DNA from 3 places in the Paenibacillus sp. OAS669 genome. Region 1 is predicted to be linked to each of the others. Evidence: riboswitches for the same ligand, from Rfam matches in the RefSeq annotation. Region 1 holds a riboswitch; each other region holds the start of a gene.
What was found. A riboswitch is a leader RNA that binds a small molecule or an ion and turns the genes downstream of it on or off. The one in region 1 is predicted to bind cyclic di-GMP.

Region 1 (6,648 bases):
CATTACAGTTCCATAAATTCCGGTGATCCCTTCATCGGAGATACGGTGACCATCCGATTCCTGCCTCATACGAAGGTCATTCTGAACATGGAATCCAGTAGATAAAAAGCAGTGACCTCTCCCAATACGTTGAGATCGCTGCCCGAACCTATCGAAGCATGTGGTATATGTTACGTCAACATAATAAACCCATGAACGAACGAGTTACAGGTAACAGGTAAACGGACGCGTTGACGTTTAATTGGATAACAATTTTAATTTTATTGCCTTGGAAATGCAACGCATTCTGAGAAATTTCTACTAATAGATCAGAGGGGTTAAGATTAAAAAGAGGAGAAGGCCGGATGGAGGATCAAGAAATAGTCCACTTATTCTTACAACGTTCACAACGTGCCATTTTAGAGACTAAGAATAAATACGGGATGTACTGCAGAGTGATTGCAAGGAACATACTTTCCAATTATTCCGATATTGAAGAGTGTGAGAACGATACCTATCTAGCAGCTTGGGATGCAATACCGCCTCATCTGCCCAGGAAGCTCCCTGTATTTCTAGGGAGGCTTACACGCAATATCGCCTTGGATAAACATGGTTATAATACAGCGAAAAAGCGTAATCGTGAGTTTGAAGTCATGCTAACCGAATTGGAGGGATGTTTGGCTTCCCCCCGTACTGTAGAGAAAGAGTATGAAGCGGGTGAATTGGCAAATTTGATAAGTCAATTTTTATATGACACAGAAGTACGTGCAAGAAATATATTTATTCGGAGGTATTGGTACTCCGATTCCATCGAGGACCTTGCCATGAGGTTTAATATGAGCAGTAGTAAAGTGAAGTCTATATTATTTAGAACAAGAAAAAAACTGAGAGCTTATCTGGACAAAGAGGGGGTTACCTGTGAAAAGTGAAGAGTTGTTTAGGGAGATCGGATTCATTGATGAGCATTTAATTGAGGCGGCGGGGAACTGTGAAAAAGTGAAAGGAAAAAGAGGAATTTCGAAAAAATGGATTGCCGCCTTGGTTGCATGTCTTATTTTATTTAGTTCTACCTCGACGGCTTTATTAGCCATGGAATATTATAAACATCAAAATAAAGAGATGTACATTCGATATTTAGCGGCAGAAGACATAAAGTTAGAGCCTTCTGAGGAGTTCGATGCAGAAAAATTTTTACGAGCCCTAAAAAGCGATAATGACGAGCATGTCTATATTGCCATTAACAGGTTAGTAGAATGCTTTAATGATCTAAAATTAAGAATGAAAGCGTTAAACGAGCTGAAGCCGTTTGTAGCAAATGATAATAAAAAAATTGCTGATGCGGCTGCTTTCACCATCGATGTTCTTTCGAAAAGTTATCAAAGCCCCAATATATATAAATTGGCAGACGGCAGTATGGTATTTACGTTGTTTAACCATTACTCGGATTATGGGAGCCAAAATGTATTATGGAGAATAAAAGACAACGAGCTTAAAGCGTATCGAAGTTTTTCAGAACCATCCATGTATATTAAAGAACTTATCCCTTCACCGGATCGAAAGCTGGTCGCTGTAGTCACCTGTTCGAATAAAAGTGAATTCATCGAAATTCTAAATGTTGAAGAAGGTAGAGTCAGCCCGGAATTAATTGAATCGGCAAGAGTCAAATTTGGCGCACAAAACCGTTTAGATACATGGATCCGTTCTGATCATGAGAATTATAGTTTTGCAAATAATATAGAGTGGAAGGACAACGATACGTTGGAGTTTGAGGGTTCTCTTGCCTATCAAGATACGGAGATTGTCAAGAATGTTATGGTAGCCTACGAATTCAGTAAAAAGGATATTGAAGTGACTGAGCTTAACCAATTTAAAAGATGATTGTAAGCCTGGGCTTTATGCATCTTCCGCACAAGATTGACGAGATTATCGGCGCTTTTATGGTGGGGATAACGAGAACAGTTATGCGCCGTCGCCGATTTTCGCCGATAGACCCGCTAAGCTGAGCCGTTCGCAAGTATCGGCAGGGTTCTGTTGTACAGTATTACATTTCAAGGGGGCAGTCAATGAACAAAACAGATCGTTTGTTGGCCATCGTGCTGGAGCTGCAAGGCAGGCAAGTGGTGCGTGCCGAAGATTTGGCGGCACTATTTGAAACCAGCGTGAGGACCATCTATCGCGACATGCAGGCGCTCAGCGAAGCAGGCGTGCCGATTACAGGCACTACAGGCACAGGGTACTCCTTAATGGAGGGATATTTTCTACCTCCGATCCGTTTTACAATAGAGGAAGCCGTGACCTTGCTTATAGGAACAGATTTTATCGAGCAACGATTTGATGATGATTATCGTGATAAAGCTAAGGCTGCTAGGAGGAAAATCGAGGTTACTCTATCAGACAGTGTCCGCAGTGAGACCTCCCGTATACGCAAGTCACTGCGATTGCTCGCTCCCGGCAAACAGGCTGTTCTGTCAAACGAAAGGGAAAATCTCGATAAGATCCGCCGAGCTCTACTAGATGGGCGAAAGATCCGATTTCATTATTCGAAAAAAATTACGGATTCTACGGAAAGCCGACATAGCGAACGTACCGTCGCTCCCTATGGCCTTGTACTCGTTGAAGGGTCCTGGATGCTTGTGGCTCGGTGTGATCTGCGCCAAGACATCCGCCATTTCCGGTTGTCCCGAATGGCTGAACTTATCGAACTGGACGAACGATTCGAACTGCCGGCGCATTTTGACTTAAGGGAGTATACTCCTTTAGATGATCGCCACTTGCGAGTCTGCCTTCGATTTGACCATGACATCGCAGATAAGGTGAAGGAATCGAACTATCATTTCATAGAGGATATGAAAGAGCATCAAGATGGATTGGATGTGGTCTTACGCGTTCGTCAGCTGGATGAATTGCTGCAATGGGTGCTTGGCTGGGGAGCGGGCGTAATAGTGTTGGAACCCGAATCTTTCCGAAATCGGATTTGTGAGGAAGCCCAAAAAATTCTAAAACGCTACTGACATAACGTTGTCAGTAGCGTTTTTTTATAATGGGACATGTAAATGTAAAGGAGATAAGTAAGTAAAAAGTATGCTTTGCAGCGGCTGTGGGACACAGCCAAGCCTATTATTAGGAAGGATGATATGTTATGAATTTCGCTTCTGTACGCATCATTACTGACGACGTGGATCGTCTCGTCGAGTTCTATGAAAAAGTCATGGGGGTTTCGGCGGAGCGCCTCGCGCCCGTATTTGCCGAATTCGTTGTGCCATCATGCACCCTTGCAATCGGCCACTCCCAGACGACGCAGCTATTCGGCCCCGGTTCCGTAGTGGGGGCCAACAATCGCACGGTCATTATTGAGTTCCGCGTCGACGATGTCGAGGCCGAGTATGTGCGCTTGAAGCCATTTGTCGATAATTGGGTACAGGAACCGACCACGATGCCGTGGGGGAACCGGTCTATGCTGTTCCGCGATCCCGACGGCAATCTTCTTAACCTCTTCGAGCCGGTGACGGAGGATGCGATTAAACGGTTTAGAGGTAGACATTGACGGGCAGTTAAGGATGGCCTTCAAACTTGCCGTTACAGACAGTACGGAGAACCGTATCATAAGTAAGCACAAAATGGGGTTTTGAGAAGCATCAAAGAATAACTCAATGTCTTTGATGCTTCTTTGTTTTGTCATCAGTTAGAACGAGGGGGATTTTTTCGACAAATTTCGACTTGTTCAGATATTGTTCAGTTCTGACATGTAGAATTATGTAATGCCAATACAACTGAAAAAGGCAAACCTGACCGAAAGGCAGGGACGCAAAGCCGCGGGCCTTCCCCAAAGTAAGTTTGGGATGGTAGCTGGGTTGCCAACTGATTGGCTTTTTTTGTGTGTCCATAGATTTCAGAGGAAGGGACCCTGCAAAACGATAGTTGAGTGGGAGTGGTTTGGTTCGCGCAGAACCTGGTTGCAGGAAGAGTTTAATTTAAAGATAAGGAGACTGGACAATGCAACCAACTTGCTCCGGAGAACTGGGGGTTTATGCCCAAATTTTTATGACTCAGTTCTCAAAAACCCGAAATCATCTAAACAAATTTTTAGTTGGGCGATAAAATTTGTAACACTTTGCGCTGACCTTGGACGCAAATTTAAACAAGAGGAGGTTTGATAAGCGTGTCCGCAAGATTTGAAATCGTCAAACGAAAATGGAAGAAAGGCATGAACTTAACGTTCAGCGCGGCATTGCTGTTCGGAAGCATTGCCGGTGTTGTGCCACAGAAAGCGGCTGCAGCACCGACTGTGATGACTGGGCCAGGCGGAGTTGCAGACGGCCTGACTTCTTGGGTCAATTTGAGTGTGGCAGACAGTGTGTACGCTACTGCTTCTAACCCGATTGCTCCCACTATCGCTAGTGCAATTCATCACGTGAATGATCTGGCAGGGGGAAGAAATTGGCAAAATGCCTCGACTGCCCAGTACAAACCCGATGCGATTAACTATAACCCGGGCTTGACAAAGGGCCCGACCAATGGCTTTCTTTCCCTTAATAAGTTTAATGAAAACGATCTATCCAGAGAAGTTTTCTCCGTGCAAAGCAATGCCGCTAATAATGCGGGGTTCCCGTGGGAACTTGGTGGCGACTTTCCAAATAGTATTCCTGGCGAAAAGGCGAAATACACCAAGGAGACGATTTCCTCATATTTTGGCACCGACGTCGCTACTCGGCAAAGCCGTCCATTGGATACCAACCAGCAGAATTCGACGAATACGCATGTGATGCACGTATCGAACCTATTTAACAGCAGTGAGAACAAGCATGTGTGGGATCTTTCTCTGGATGGAAAGCGCATTGGAGAGCCGGCCGTCATAACTCCTTACTCGCCTTCTAAATTCAATTCGCAAGAGGGTAGTACAATAAGTTATTATTTCGGTGCTGGTCATAGTTCGGTTTTAAACGGAGCGACTTCCGAGCTTATTGTATACAATCGCCCGCTAGAACCTGAAGAGAGAAAACAGGTCAATAGCTACCTTGGAATTAAATACGGTTTGACAATCAAGAAGCCAGATGGTACTGGCATCGAGGAATACATCGATAGCAATAAAGGAACGTTCTGGAATCCAGGGACTGTCACAGATGCTACTTACCGGATTACCGGACTGGGTCGCGACGACGCAAGCGCGCTGAAACAAAAGCAATCCGTTTCCCAGGAAGACGGTGCGCTGGTAACGATTGCGCTCGGGGATAAGATTGATGCTTCTAATGCGGCGATCACCGGTTTCGACATAAATAACGATCGATCGTTCCTTATGTTCGGCGACAATAATAAAAGCACAGACTTTACTGAGGATGTTGCCGACTCGGGTGCTCCTACAGGGCTAAAGAGCATGTCGCGTCAGTTCACCGTTCAAAAAACGAATAACTGGGCGGATGCCGGGATTACGTTGTCATTAGACCAGTCAGTTATACAATCGAGATATACTTATTATCTGTTGGTCAATGGCAAGTTTGATAAGAATTTGCGGCTAACTGACGGTAAAGTTCAGCTGAATACTAATAAATTTGGAAATGTTGCTACGTTTACCTTCGCAAGGGAGAAACAAATGGTTCCAGCCGGATTAGATACCGGTCTAATCTCGTGGTTTGAGCTGACGAAAGGTTGGGAAGCAGCAGGAAGCCCAATATCACCTGATGGTAAGTATATTAACAAAATTCAGGATCTGGCCGATCCTTCGAGAGAATGGAATCCTTATGTTTCGACAGCTAGTAGTGGACAATTACTTTCCAATTTGGGGAAAAAAATGATTAACTATCATGATGTAACTGTCCCCCAAACCGGATCAAGAGTCATGTTCGATACCAATTTACCGTTCTCTAGTCTTCCTGCATCTAACCAGAGGGAAGTTTACTCTGTACAAATCGCAGGAACCCGAGGATTCCCATGGGAGCTTGGGGGTGCTAGGTCGGGGCTCACGAAATATATCAAAACAGACATTACTGCAGATTTCGGTACTACTGCTACAAAAACAATAACACCAACTAAGGATATAACTAGACCTCATTTATTGAATGTTTGGAGCGGCATAGGCGATTGGAGCCTCTCTATCAATGGTTACCAAGAGAAAACAGACTCAACAAACACAACGCAATGGAATACAGTAACTTCATATTATCACTATATCGGCGGCGCTCATAATCAACCCATGAACGACGGTCATGTTGCAGAGGTGCTGGTTTTTGACAATAAGCTTGGCGATACTGACCGGCAAAAAGTGAGCAGCTACTTTGCGTTAAAATATGGACTCACACTGACCGGCGCGAATGGCGATCCAATTAGTTATTTAGCCAGCGACGGCTCCACAACTATGTGGACAGCTGCAAACAACGCCGGTTATGGTTACCGGATTACCGGAATAGGTAAAGATGGAGCCTTGGACCAAAGAATGTCCCGGTCGGAAGAAGACGGGGCTATGGTAGCGGTGGCCATAGGTAATGGCGACAGCGATAGTGATGGCGATGGCGACCACTTTGAATCAACGAACGAAGATAATCCGACTGTTATAGATGTCGAGAAATCGTTCTTTACGTTCAGTGATAATAATGCGGTAACAAATTACACGCTTAAAACCAATCATGCGCCTGGAACGACGGATCATTATTTGAAAAGAATGGAACGTGTGTTTAA
Region 2 (6,648 bases), on a different contig from region 1:
CCGCAACGACATCCGCTATTTGCTCCTTCGGATCCCCCATGCTTTGCTTAGTGACGGCTGCTACCTTGACGGATTTGGTATCCGATTGCGTTGACGCCACCGTGTCCGTTGTTTTGGGTGATGCGCAGCCGGCAGCCAACGCAGCGACAAGAAGAAACGATCCTGCCGTCATCGACAAGCGCCGGTACTGACTTTTTCTTTTCCGCTGATTCATCCTATCCTCTCCCCTTACATGTCCATAGTTTCATTAGGTTTTTGCTTACGGTGCAGCCATTGTCCGACTTTACTCTTGATGGCTTCAATCAGCTCATACACGACCGGTACGACAACCAGAGTCAGTATCGTTGAAGTCGTCAACCCGCCGATGACCACGACAGCCAAGCCTTTGGAAATCAAGGTGCCTTTGGTCAGACCAAGAGCCAATGGAATCAACGCAACGACGGTAGCACCCGCCGTCATAATGATCGGTCTTAACCGCACCATGCCGGCTTCTACTAACGCGTGGCGAACCGTGTAGCCTTCATCTCTTAACTGCTGTGCGCGGTCGATGAGCACTATGGCATTGGTAACTACGATACCGATCAGCATCATAAAGCCGATCAAGGATGTAATATTCAACGACTCTCCCGTCAACAATAACGCTATTACCCCCCCGATGGCGGCAAAAGGAAGCGAGAACAGAATCGCAAACGGCGCACCGGCGTTACCGAAGGCAAGCACCATGACCAGATACACGATACACACAGCGGCACCCATTGCTACGAACAACTGCGAGAAGCTTTCCTGAATATCGGCGGTTACCCCTTTGACCTCACGGGATACGCCGTCAGGCAGTTCCGTTGCATTCAACGCGGCAGATACCTTGTTGCTGACGCCGGATTTGTTCACATCATTGATTTTGGCGGTTATCGTCACAACCTGAACACGACTATCGCGCTGTAAGGAAGCAGGAGCCTGCTTTTCCGTAATTTTAGCTACTTCATTCAAATAGACCGTATTCCCGTTCGAAGCCTTCAAAGGGATTTTCCCGATTTTATCTAGCGAATTTTTATCCTCTTTGGCTAGCTCGACCGTTGTTTTGTACAGCAAGTTGTCAAAATGAAGATCGCCGAGCTGATCCTTTTGAATCCAGCTGCGCGCCGTATCGCGTATCGTCGAAGCGCTCAAGCCGAACGTACGGGCTTTTTGCTGATCGACATTGATTTCGACTTCCGTCTTCGAATCGCTCAAGCTGTCTTCCACTTCCGTCAGCTCAGGGAATTCCTTCATTTTTTCTTTCACGATAGCTGATGCGTTCTCCAGCTGCTTCTGATCATCTCCCTTCAGGGAGTAGGAGAAGTCGGTCGAGGAAACGCCGCCGCCACCGCCCGCCAATGTCTTGGGAGTTACCTCCGAGCCTTTTGGCAGCTCGTTCAGAATTAGCGTTTTGTAATCATCCTTCACTTTGTCCGGATCGGCCTTCTCATTCACCTCGGTATACACCTCGGATTCATAAGCTACCTGATCGGTTTTGCCGCCGTAGCCAACCAAGGCCTCAACATAGGTGAAAAGCGGTTCGCCCGAGCTGTCCTTGGCTTCACGCAGCATCGCTTCAATCTGCTTCGTCTGCTGGTCGTTGCTCTCAAAGGAAGTCTCGTAAGGCAGCTTGATTTGAAAATACATTTGCCGTTCTGCCTGACTGTTCGGCATAAAGCTGACGGCCAAATTAGGCATGACGGCCGCCAGTGTGACGACCAGCAAAAGGCCGGAGATAACCAGCGTTTTGATCCGGTGGGTCAGGCTCCATTTCAACACTTTTTCATAAAAAGCTTGTACCGGTCCGCGCTTGTTCTCATCATGATGCTTGATGCTTCCGCCGCGGATCACCAGCAGCTTGGCCATCATCGGGATCACTGTCAGCGCCACCAGAAGGGATGCAAGCAGGGCGCAGGCAAGCGTAATGGCAAACGGTCTGAAAAATTCACCGGCGATGCCGCTCACCATCCCGATCGGAGCAAATACCCCGACGGTTGCCAGCGTGGATGATGTGATAGCCATTGATACTTGCTTGGTCGCAAGCTTGATTACCGATTCGTTGCGCTCATGCGCTTTTTGCAGCGCGGCGTATATGTTCTCGATGACCACGATACTGTCGTCGACGACACGCCCGACCGCTATGAACATACCGCCAAGCGTCATGATGTTAAGAGTAATATTAAGCTGAGACATCGCGAGCAAGGTAATTAATATGGACAACGGGATGGATACTAGTACGATCAACGTCATACGAACATTTCGCAGGAACAACAGAATCATCAAGGAGGCGAGCAGCGCCCCGGATATGCCTTCCTTCAGCATGCCGGTTACGGATTCTTTGACTTCGTCTGCACTGTTGTATACGGCTTTGAAGGTCACGCCAGGCACCGATTGCTGCCACTCTGCGATCAGCTTGTCCGTATCGTTGGAGAAATCAACGGCATTCGCGCTCTTCGTCTTGTACAAATGAACGCCGATAGCCGGCTTCCCATCCAGGCGGGAGTTAAAGGTAGAATCGGTTACCGCCTTAATCTTGGCGATCTCCTTCAGCGTAATCGTGCTGCCGCTGCCTGTAGTCAGCTCCATCTGCTCCAAGCCAAACAGGCTGTCGAGATTGCCGGTGACCCGCGCCATCTTCGTGTTGCCGTCAAACTCGACGGAGCCGATTGGCCCGTTGGACAAAGCGCTGCGCAGCGAGGCCGTCACTTGCGCCGGGGTCAAGCCAAAGCTGTTCAATGCATCCGCATCCAGCTGAATATCCATGGTCGTTTCTCTGGCACCGATGGAATCCAGATGGTCAATGCCCGGCATCGCTTCAAAGCCTGGCTTGATTTTGTCCTCATAGAGCTGATCCAGCTCCGTCTGGCTCATGCCGTTGTCGGCATTGATCGCCAAGTAATAGGCAGGTATCGAAGCAAAGCCGAAGGTGGATACCTTGGGTCTATCCGCCGTAGCAGGCAGCTGCACTTCCTGCACCAGACTTTCCAAGTCCTGCTTCTTTTTATCTGTGTCTACATTTTGCTTGAATTGGACGATGATGGTGGATACGTTATCGCTTGAGGTAGACGTCAGCGAATCAAGATCCTCGATATTGGCCACCTTATCCTCTATAGGCTTCGTGACCTCTTCCATCACATCCTTAGGCGGACCTTGGTAGGTGGTGGAAATTAAGACTACCGGAAAGGATACGTCCGGCATGTTCTCCACTTTCAATGTAGATGCTGAGTACAAGCCTCCGCCCATCAATATGGCTATCATGATGAACACCGCAGCTACATTTTTCATGGAGAAGCTGGTCAGTTTGTTCATTGGGTTCCCTCCTAAGAGCTTTACGCAGTAAAGCTTGCATCGTAAGCATTTTCTTAGCTTTGCGAAGCAAAGCTGACTTCGTAAGCATTTGCTTAGTTTTGCAGGGCAAAACTTACTTCGTAAGCGGTACTGAACTTTGCTTTATAAGCGTCGGCATCCACGTTATGCCCGGACGAATGACGACAGGGCACATTCGATTTCTTCGATTAAAGTACACCACGAATATGAACGGAGCATGAACAAACCCCTCTCGGCTCCTTATTTAACCGTTGGTAAGTTATTGCAGGTATATGTGCATACAAAAAAACCGCAAGCTTAATCGCTTGCAGTTCCTCTTTTATGGATTCAGTTATTCAGGAAGCCGACTTGGGAAAGGTCAGCATAAATACAGTTTCCTTATCCGTACTGGAGAACGAGATCTCCCCGTCATTTTTATGCATAATTTGCTTGCAAATCGTAAGCCCTAGGCCCGTTCCATTCGTTTTGTTGGTAACAAATGGGACAAATAGCGATTTGGCCAGCTCCGCCGGAATAGGAGGACCGTTATTCGTAATGTGAATATAGGCTTTACGCTGGTCCTCGAAGGCGGATATCTTCATTTTTTTATCGTACTTCGCTTGAGAGAGCGCATCGATACCATTATTAATCAAATTGTTCAGCACCTGTTGGATTCCCAGCCTCTGAACGCGAAGGGTCATATGTTCCGGAATTTTAACGCACAGATTGACATTTTCATTAATTAGTCGAGGGCGCAGCAACGACAGGTTGTATTCCAGCATCTGCTTGACGGAGATCGGCTCCTTCTCTTCTTCCACCATAGGCTTCTTGGAGAAGCTGAGAAATCCGGTCACCTGCATATGCATATTGTTGCATTCATCCTCTATGAACTCCAAATAGGAGTCTATCTTCTCTTTTGGCAGAGAATGGATATTAGAACGAAGCAGTTTAATAAACCCTTTAATAGAAGTTAAAGGGTTGCGAATTTCGTGCGCCATGCTGGCGGCCATTTTCCCGATCAGATTCATCCGGTCGTCGTGAAGCTGGTGAATAGCCGTATCTTTTTCTATCATTGAAGCCAATGTAATCTGCCAATAATGCTTGCATAGGATTCCCTCGAAATCGTCGATTCGAAGACAAATTTGGTGATACAAGGTTGCCGGCAGCGAATCTCCGAGTACATCCAGCAAGGCGCGGCGCCATGAGTGAGAGCATTGAATAATATCAATAATTTGAAGCCCCAATTCCTCGAACCTTCCGCACCAATCGTCAACCAATTGCCGAATCGGATGCTGCTCCGGGGGAATATGAAGATCGGTAATATAATCAAAATAGATGTCGCCCCTGCGCATCATATTGGATACATTATACCCGCGTAAAATCTGCTCCTCCATCAGCTTCTGCCACTGCTCAATAACCTGTGACTTCTTATCCCTTACATGCTTTAACAAAGGCTCTGCATCCATAAAAGAAAACCCGCCTATATATAGGAGTGTGATATTACATAACATATCATAAAGAGATCGGAAGTCCAATGCTCAAAACTATAGGACTTTATATACATTTTGTCTCATAGGAATAGTATACATTATTATGCGGAAATATAAATATGAAATTCTCCGATGGTTTCCAGACTAAGAGGAATACTGAACACTTCGCCCCCCCAATGGTTTGCAGCTCCGTTAATGAGGCTCGGCGGTGTAATATCGACTTCGATCCCCTGCTGAAACAGCAAGGTGCTGGCATTTCCGCTAATCATATTCCCCAGCTCGCCGACCGCGCTCTGGCACATCTCATCAAAATGCGTGAGGGGATAGCCGCCCATCATCCCGGATACCATCCGTAAAGCAACCGTCTCGGGAATACCAAAAATAATATCCTTTTGCAGCTGGCCCAGAATCCCGATTTTGAGCCAAACGTAATCCTCCGTGTATTGGATCGTTCTCATACTAAGCTGCCCGACAATGGGTTTAATTTGGATCAGCGTTTCAATGACATGAAGTGAAGAAGTTAAGAACGGGTTCACGAAGTTTGCTTGCACATGATACAGCCCCTTTACAAAGAAAGTTATAAGAATTAAAAAAAACTGCCCGAAATTGGGCAGTCTTGTTTTTGCAAAACTTAGAACCTATGCGCCGTTTTCGGTAACCCAGCCGCCATAGGAATGCTCCTTTAGGCCTGTGGCTTTGCGTCCCTGCCTTTCGGCAAGTTTGCCATTATCGATTTGTCATGGTGATTATATAGCCAAACTACATCCATTGTAGCATACAAGCTGGCAAAATAGTACTTGTTTTCCTATAGCACCAACCGTATCTCCATGACTTTACTACTATATCCGGCTATTTGTAAAGAGGCCAAATTCATATGAGTACCCGCCAAATGGTGAAGAACCTATTTCAGTCCCGTTAATGCAATGCCGCGGATAATATGCTTTTGAAACAACAGGAATACGGCGATTAGCGGAAGCACCGAGACACTTGCTCCTGTCATAATCATCGCCCAGCTGCTGCTGTCCTTCTGTTCGCTCGAGAAGAAGGAAATGCCCACCGGAATGGTTAATCGTTCGGGCGACTGGGTCACAATAAGCGGCCAAATAAAAGCGTTCCAGCTGGATAAAAAAGTAAGTATTCCTAACGCAGCCAGCGCGGGACGAACAAGAGGCACCGCAATACGCACCATGATGCTCCATTCATTCAAACCGTCGACTCTGGCTGCGTCCAGCAGCTCTTGAGGAACCTGCTCCATAAATTGCTTCATCAGGAAAATGCCGAAAGCCGACATGATCCCGGGAAACAAAATCCCCGTATACGTATCTACCCAATCCAGTTGAACAGAGGCGATATACCAGGGGATGATCAGCATCTCCGTAGGCACCATCATCGTGCTTAAGATGGCGATAAAGATAACCTGCTTGCCGTGAAATGAAAATCGGGCCAGAATATAGCCTGCTACCGTATCAAACAGCGCCACGCTTGCCGTCGTTATGCAGGCCACGACCAGGCTGTTCAGCATCCAGTCGGCGAACGGGGATTGGACGAACAAGGCCGCATAATTATCAAGGGTCATCGTCTCCGGAATCAGCTGCAAGGAGAATACGTCCTTCGGCAGCTTCAAGGAGGTGGCGATCATCCACACAAAAGGAAATACCATTCCCACTGTTCCGATGCTGAGTACGATATGAAGCAGAACTATAGTAGCCCCGAACCGGCGCCTCTTGTTCGTTCCACCGGCGTTTCCTGTAACCTTCACTGCCTTCACCCCCTAGGGCCTAATACTCTGTTTTGCTGCTTAATATCTTCATCTGCAGCAGAGACAGCAATAAAATGA
Region 3 (6,648 bases), on a different contig from region 1:
AGAACGGATCTCGTTCTTGAAGCTTAGCTCAAATGTCTGCTTCCCGTTAGCATCGGTATGGAAGACAACCGTATAATCCGTTCCCTTCACTAGCTCCGACGACTTGGTCAGGCTTCCGTCAGCCGCAACTGTTGTGGCATATAAGTGGAAGGTATCCGGTAACAGCAGCTGGTTATCCGTAGGCGTGTCGATGATTTTGGCATCGGCAACGGTTGATTGCCCGCGGTTAATGTAGATCGTCCAGTTAATTTTGTCCCCGTCCTGCTTACCGTTTTTACTTGCATACTCTCCCCCTCGAGGGATAGTTACGGAAGCGGTCAGCTTGCCGGAAACAGGATTCGTACCGTCGAACAATTGCGCTGTGTTGCTGACACTGCTGCTTATCAGCTCTCCATCAAGACTTGTATTGAAGACAAGATAATACGGAGTCGAGATCGGTTGTAAGAACTTCACGGCCAGCTTGTTGCTGCTATCGACCGTATAGCTGTAATACGTGCTATCGACTACCGTCCCCTTCGACGGGTTTCCGTTCGGAGGAATCGTCATATTATACAGCTTAAGGGAGCCTTCAACCAGCTTCTGCTTCGATTCCAATAGATCCTCGATCACGGCATCCGCAACGGCTTTCCCATTGTAATTGACACCTACCGTCCACGTGATCTCTTTAGACGAAGCATTATAAGAACCATTCTTGAAGCCGTTTTGCTTCACTTCATTTCTTGGAGTGAAGGTTGCGGTAACCTTTTTCGTCCTTGCGTTTGAAGCGTCGTCCATCCAGTCGATTTGAGCTTCATTAATAAAACTAATCGTGCTCCCCGCAGGACTGATCCAATCAGCATGGAATTCCGTCGTGTAGCTTACCGTGACAGGCTCCGTAAGAGGGTCCTTCCAATTCAATATGAACCCTTGATCCGGTTGAACGCTGCTGTCCACAGCATATTGGGCTGCCGGAATCACCGTGCCGTCTTTGGCTTTCACAACGAGCGAATCAGGAATGAGGCGCAGCCCTTTTTTAGGGAAGGTGTCCGTCACCTTGATGCTGCTCATCGGCTGACTGTCGCCATTAATGGTGAGCTTCCATGCGACGGTCTTGGCGGCATAATCCACGGATCCAACGCTTTTCACGATAACCGCTTGCTTGATATCCTGCTTGGACGGATTTGCGGAAGTCCCGCTGCCCGAATAAACATTGTTCGTTATCGTGGCATCGTCAATCACACGGTTGACGCCTTTCGTCTGATACGTAATCTTGTAGGCCGATGTCACCGGATGCTTGAACTGCAGCTTGAAGCCTGCTTTACCCGCGGCGGCAGCTACAGGGCTTACCGTATACTCCGAGGCAGGCAGCTCCGTGCCCAGAAGCTCCTTGCCGGTAGCATCCAACGTTACAGGATATACGTGGAAAGAGCCGGTAACCAATTCTTGCGAGTCATTGAAAGAATCGAATAAATAGGCCTCTGATTGTGCTATGGACTTCTCGTTGTAGTTGTACTGGATGGCCCAATCGATCGTTTGTGCAGCCTGGTCATACTTGGAAGGATGCTTGTCCAGATCGCTCACGCGCTGGATGGTCACCGTCGCCTCAGATTGAGAGGCCGGCTTGTTGCTTCCTTCAAACGTTGCCGTATTCACGAACGTTCTTACGCCGGAATCCGTGATCGGAGTCGTATACTGAATCCGGTATGCACCTTGGATCGGGTTATTCGTAAAGCTTACTTGCAGAACATTTCCTGCCGTGTCCACCTTGTATTTGCCGGCGTCAACCAAGGAGCCTTGGGTTACTGAGCCGTCCAGGTTTACATTAAGGCTATAAACGGCAACCGTTACCGGTGCCGCCAGGCCTGCCGGCATAGGGTCGGTGACAACCGCATGCTGCACGGAGTCCAGCGACTTGTTCACATCAATCGTCCAATCGATGTTCTTAGGGTTAAAGCCTTGAGGAACACCGCTTTTTCCGATGGTCGATGTGACGTTAGGCTTAAAGATAAGGGTAAATACCTGCTCTCCGGATTGAACCGGAATTTTAATAACTTGCGTCGTGCTTCCTGTTACTGTCTTGATGTCGAATTGCGTGTCAATGGTGAGGGTCCCCCGCACCTGGCTATGACTTTCGATATAGCTGTTGAAGGTCATGAGCACTTGGTGACTGTCCTTGCTGACCTTGAACGTTCCTATGTCTTCATCACCGTTCCGTAATGGCCCGCTGATATCATTGAAGAGCAAGAACGCTTGCGGCAGCGTGAAGGCAAAGGTATCCCCGCTGTGGTAACCATGGTTGTCAGGCAAGGACCAGGTGTAATCCAATCGGACCTTGGAGCCCTGCTCGTATACATTGCCGGTGACGACTTGTCCTGCTTTGTCGTATACCGTCATGGTTACGCTGTTGATGATGTTGCCGGTAATAGTGCCTGAGGCAAAGGCCTGAGTCAAACAACCGACTCCCGATAGGCTCTGGATAACAAACAATAGAGCGATCAGCAGCGCACTGGTTTTTTTCCTCCACATATGTTTTTCCCTTCCCTCGTCTTACTATGAATGAAACCCTTCTTATCACCCCTTTCACGTAGTCTAATTTCATAAATCCTTCTACGGTTTCATTACCGAAGTCATTGTAAATCACCGATCTGAATAATTTCTGAACAACAGGCCGCTGTTCGATTGCACAAAAAAAAGAACCCGCATCAAATGCAGATTCTTCAGGCTGCGATTTCCCGCCGGCTAGGCGAATGGAAGTTACTTAATAGATCTCAGTAACAACATAATCGGCACTGTTTTTTATCATAGTTGTCTCTTGCCCGCTTTGTACACGGGACGCGTCATAGGTGGTGTCGATAATGACCCATTCTTGAAGATCCTTGAGATATACTTGATTCCACGCATGATACACCTCGGGGGCATGGACCTCGTATCCCATTACCAATCGGGTCGGGATTCCCAAGCTTCTGGCCATTGCCGTGAAGGTAGCAGCATAATCAAAGCATATTCCGCCGGATTCCTCGTATACCTTATCCAAGTCAGGGATATAGCCTGTGTCTACAGTTTGTGCTTTACTCTCACTATATTTGTAGTTTTGCGTCAAAAAGGCATAAATCGCTTTTACTTTATCTTCATCGGTTGCAGCATTCGCGGCTAGTTTCTTTGCCTCCACTACAGCTTTGGTCGTCTCGTTCCAGCTCGCTATAGATATGGACTGCAAAAACACGGCCTGCTCATTCACCGTCTTCACGTCGACATTTTCCTGCAAAATCACTTGATATTTGTTGTCGGAAATCTGTTTCGCAACCAGTACATGGTAGCTGCCGTCACCCAATTGCAGAGGGTAGGATGCCCCGTCCACCAGGTTATAATCCATTTGGACCTCGCCCTTGGTTACACGCACAAGTGCCTTATGCTCTAGATCCGCATAATGGACCTTAATAATCCCGTTGCTCAGAGAACTCTTATCCAGAACAGGTTGTCCGGCAGCGGCATGGGTAACTTTAGGCGCCGTAGTCAGAAATAGCGCAGCGATCAGCAACAATGCTCCTAATGTACGAAACATAGACTCTCCTTTCGGTAACTGGCTGCCATCCTGGTAGTTTGACCAGGGAAGGCCCTATAGCTTTGCGTCTCCAGCTTTCGCTGAATTTGCCTTTATCGGTGGAAAGCACCGAAAACTTATTTGGTTATCTATGAGTATAGCATACCATTTGTTTCCTCTCTAGTTCTAAATGCTCACTCTTCTATCAATTTTCCTTTAACTATGATGCGATGTGTCGGATTTTCCATAGGATGGCAGGTAATTAGCGTAATTTGCCGATCTTTGCCGTTTCCTTTCAGCACCCATACTTCCTCGGGAAGTACGTATTGCTTGCTTTCTACCTTATAGCGATACTGCTTGCTCCCCGTATCTACCTCTATGAGGTCGCCCTCGGTCACTTCATCCAAGCGGTTAAAATTTTTGCCATACGTAAGATTCCTATGTCCCGCAATGGCATAATTGCCGATTTCTCCCGGCTTGCCTGTATTCGCCATACTGGCAACCGACAGCTTCAGATTCGCCGCCGTTGCGTTCTTGATAATAGGAAGCTTCAAGTCGATCTTATCGATCTTGAGGACACCCTCCACATTCTTCTGCCCGATAGATAGAGGGACTGGGGTCGGTTCCGCCTTCAATGGCGCGGGCTGGACCTCTACCACATCCGCACTCAATGGAACGGGCGCAGGCAAAGGAACCGTGACCGGTTCCTGCTCTGGCTCCGGATCTGAACCGGCTTGATCTAGATACTGCAAGCTTTCCTGCCACTGCTCTAAAATCTGCTGCTGCTTATAGCTCTCGTAACGGTCATTCACCGTCGGGTAGGCCATCACAGCAATTCCAACGACAATGCACGCTGCGGAAATGATTTTTTTGATCCTCATGGCTTCTACCTCCGGTGATGGTTGGATCTATCTCATTCATTATAAACATTTTCTATTTGGTAAAAAAGGGAAGCCAATCTGAAACCTATCAGCTTCCGTTTCGGCAGACTATCGGATCCTATCACTCGTATACTAACAAACGCATTGCTGAATACATTCGTTACACATGCAAAAAGAGCACTGTGCGGTGCTCTTTCCTGTTTAGTATCCTCTATTCTACGATGTGAGCGTCGATATCTATAATGTCCTGGTGGTTGACGGCATCGTCTCCGAAAAGATCCTTCAGCTTCTCTTTGGCTTTTTGCTTAACGGAATTGTCTATGTTCATGGCAACGGCACCAATGGCCAGCATCAAAGCGCCTAAATCATCCACATAGCCTACGACAGGCAGCATATCCGGAACGATATCAATCGGCAGGATCAAATAGCCGAGCGCACCATAAATTTGAATCTTCGCTTTTGTCGGCGTAGAAGGACTTTGAAGCGCATAGTATAAGAGCAGCCCGCTGTAAACGACTTTGGATCCGGCATCCTTCGCATGCTTTTTCAGCTTGGACCAGAATCCTTGCTCCGAATAATGCTTTTCGTATTTGGAGTTTTCCATTTCCGATCACATCCTTTTCTCAATCAGCCGGACCCTTATACGAACATAGCGCAGGTTCAGCATCCGCTCCATTTCTACACTCACCGCCCTATTTCCTTCTTTTTCAACAAATTTATCCATCATCCTATCAGGAAGCGTTTACCAATTATTTTCAACCTGTTATTATGAATATAATGTTACCAAAGGATCCGAAGGGATGTTTGCACCATGTTTTCTATCCTTTATGTCTTTTTAGGATTATTCTCTTTTTTCTTCCTGCTGTTTATATTCAAAACCCTCCTATCCCTTATCCAATGGAATGGGCGGTTCAAGCAAAACCTTCTCATCACAGCAATCTTGTTTGCGGCTGCGTTCGTCCTGTCACGATTCATTGAGGATGGCCTTCGAATTCCTATCGTCGACGATTTCCCTATCGTCAAAGGTTTGTTCATCATCGCTCTCGCCATATGGCTTATTAAGACCTATGTGAACAACAAACGGCTTGGGAAGCAGTATCGAATGGGGGCTCACAGCAGCTTTTCATGCCTTCATAAGTACGGCATTCCGCAAATTCCACAGACCGCAATGACCGCAATATATGTTACACCGGATAAGGTTGTTATAGATTGGAAAAACAAGTATTTTGAGCTGCCGCTATATAAAATCACGGGGGCCGCTGCGGTGACGCAATCCATTTTGTCCAACAACTACGGCTATCTCACTCCTGAAGCAACGAAAAGGATAGGCCGGTATCTGTCCATTCAGTATGGGCTTCCCGGAGAACCGGCGAAGCTGCTCATTTTCGATATGAGTACGGTATTCAAAGCGAAAGCAGCAGCAGCTGCGGTAACCTATCATTTACAGGAGTCGGCACAGTCTACGAATGGGACCATCCAGCTGTAGCCAAAATAAGTGATGCTGCGAGACATCCATAGGGATGTCTTTTTTTGTCGGGAAATCCATTTCCGTTGCGGAGCCGCCCCGAAACAAAGGTATATAAGAGCCCCGGACTTTGTTATACTCAAATGGCTGGACATTTCCCCTCAAAAGATGGTGGCTCCTAATGGATTGGCTCTTGGACGCAAAAACAATCTTTATCGCTCTAGGCATCGGACATTTATTTACCTTAATCCTCATTAGCGCTTATTGGCATGATCACACCAAAGAGGTTACCGTCAAAGCCTTCTTTTTAGCCAAATGCGCTCAGACCGCGACTTGGTTTCTTCAGGCATTCCGCGGAGAAATTCCCGACTTGCTGTCAATATCCCTTGCCAATTCCATCCTGTTTATTGGAGCGTCCTTTGAGATCTTAGCCATTATGAGTCTGCAAAAAGAGCTTCGCCCTGCGACACGAAAGATATATTTTATCGTTACGCTCCTCAGTATCCTTGGATTCCAGCTGATAGTACTCTTGTATAACAAAGAAAATTGGAGAGTTGCATACTCCTCTTTTATAACTGCAGCTATCGTATTCCCCGTCTACCGGCTGGTCGTCGTAAAAGCCCATACCCTGCTTATGAAGATTATGGGATACCTCTATCTTTTTGTTATTGCCTCCTCTTTGGTCAGAGGAACCGTTGCTCTGCTTGTCCCTGCAAAGAGCAGCCTGTTTACCCCCGGAATTTTTCAGACGATTGCGTTCCTGGCTCTCTATATCGTGATGA

Region 2: it holds a riboswitch for cyclic di-GMP, as region 1 does, so the genes downstream of both, GGC63_RS21505 (chemotaxis protein CheX) here and GGC63_RS35130 (S-layer homology domain-containing protein) in region 1, are expected to answer to the same signal.
Region 3: it holds a riboswitch for cyclic di-GMP, as region 1 does, so the genes downstream of both, GGC63_RS17570 (transglutaminase-like domain-containing protein) here and GGC63_RS35130 (S-layer homology domain-containing protein) in region 1, are expected to answer to the same signal.

The regions. Positions count from the first base shown of each region.
Region 1 covers NZ_JADBDR010000006.1:324,295-330,942, reverse strand. Annotated here, with positions in the region: gene GGC63_RS15935 (hypothetical protein) at 1-16, shown strand, start outside; gene GGC63_RS15930 (RNA polymerase sigma factor) at 345-908, shown strand; gene GGC63_RS15925 (hypothetical protein) at 898-1,857, shown strand; gene GGC63_RS15920 (helix-turn-helix transcriptional regulator) at 2,043-2,990, shown strand; gene GGC63_RS15915 (VOC family protein) at 3,119-3,523, shown strand; cyclic di-GMP riboswitch class I at 3,748-3,838, shown strand; gene GGC63_RS35130 (S-layer homology domain-containing protein) at 4,139-6,648, shown strand, end outside.
Region 2 covers NZ_JADBDR010000010.1:85,635-92,282, reverse strand. Annotated here, with positions in the region: gene GGC63_RS21520 (efflux RND transporter periplasmic adaptor subunit) at 1-214, opposite strand, end outside; gene GGC63_RS21515 (efflux RND transporter permease subunit) at 229-3,324, opposite strand; gene GGC63_RS21510 (sensor histidine kinase) at 3,678-4,787, opposite strand; gene GGC63_RS21505 (chemotaxis protein CheX) at 4,913-5,362, opposite strand; cyclic di-GMP riboswitch class I at 5,462-5,546, opposite strand; gene GGC63_RS21500 (carbohydrate ABC transporter permease) at 5,713-6,570, opposite strand; gene GGC63_RS21495 (carbohydrate ABC transporter permease) at 6,590-6,648, opposite strand, start outside.
Region 3 covers NZ_JADBDR010000007.1:254,101-260,748, forward strand. Annotated here, with positions in the region: gene GGC63_RS17565 (collagen binding domain-containing protein) at 1-2,505, opposite strand, end outside; gene GGC63_RS17570 (transglutaminase-like domain-containing protein) at 2,738-3,541, opposite strand; cyclic di-GMP riboswitch class I at 3,552-3,642, opposite strand; gene GGC63_RS17575 (class D sortase) at 3,715-4,401, opposite strand; gene GGC63_RS17580 (YkvA family protein) at 4,613-5,005, opposite strand; gene GGC63_RS17585 (hypothetical protein) at 5,213-5,887, shown strand; gene GGC63_RS17590 (GGDEF domain-containing protein) at 6,048-6,648, shown strand, end outside.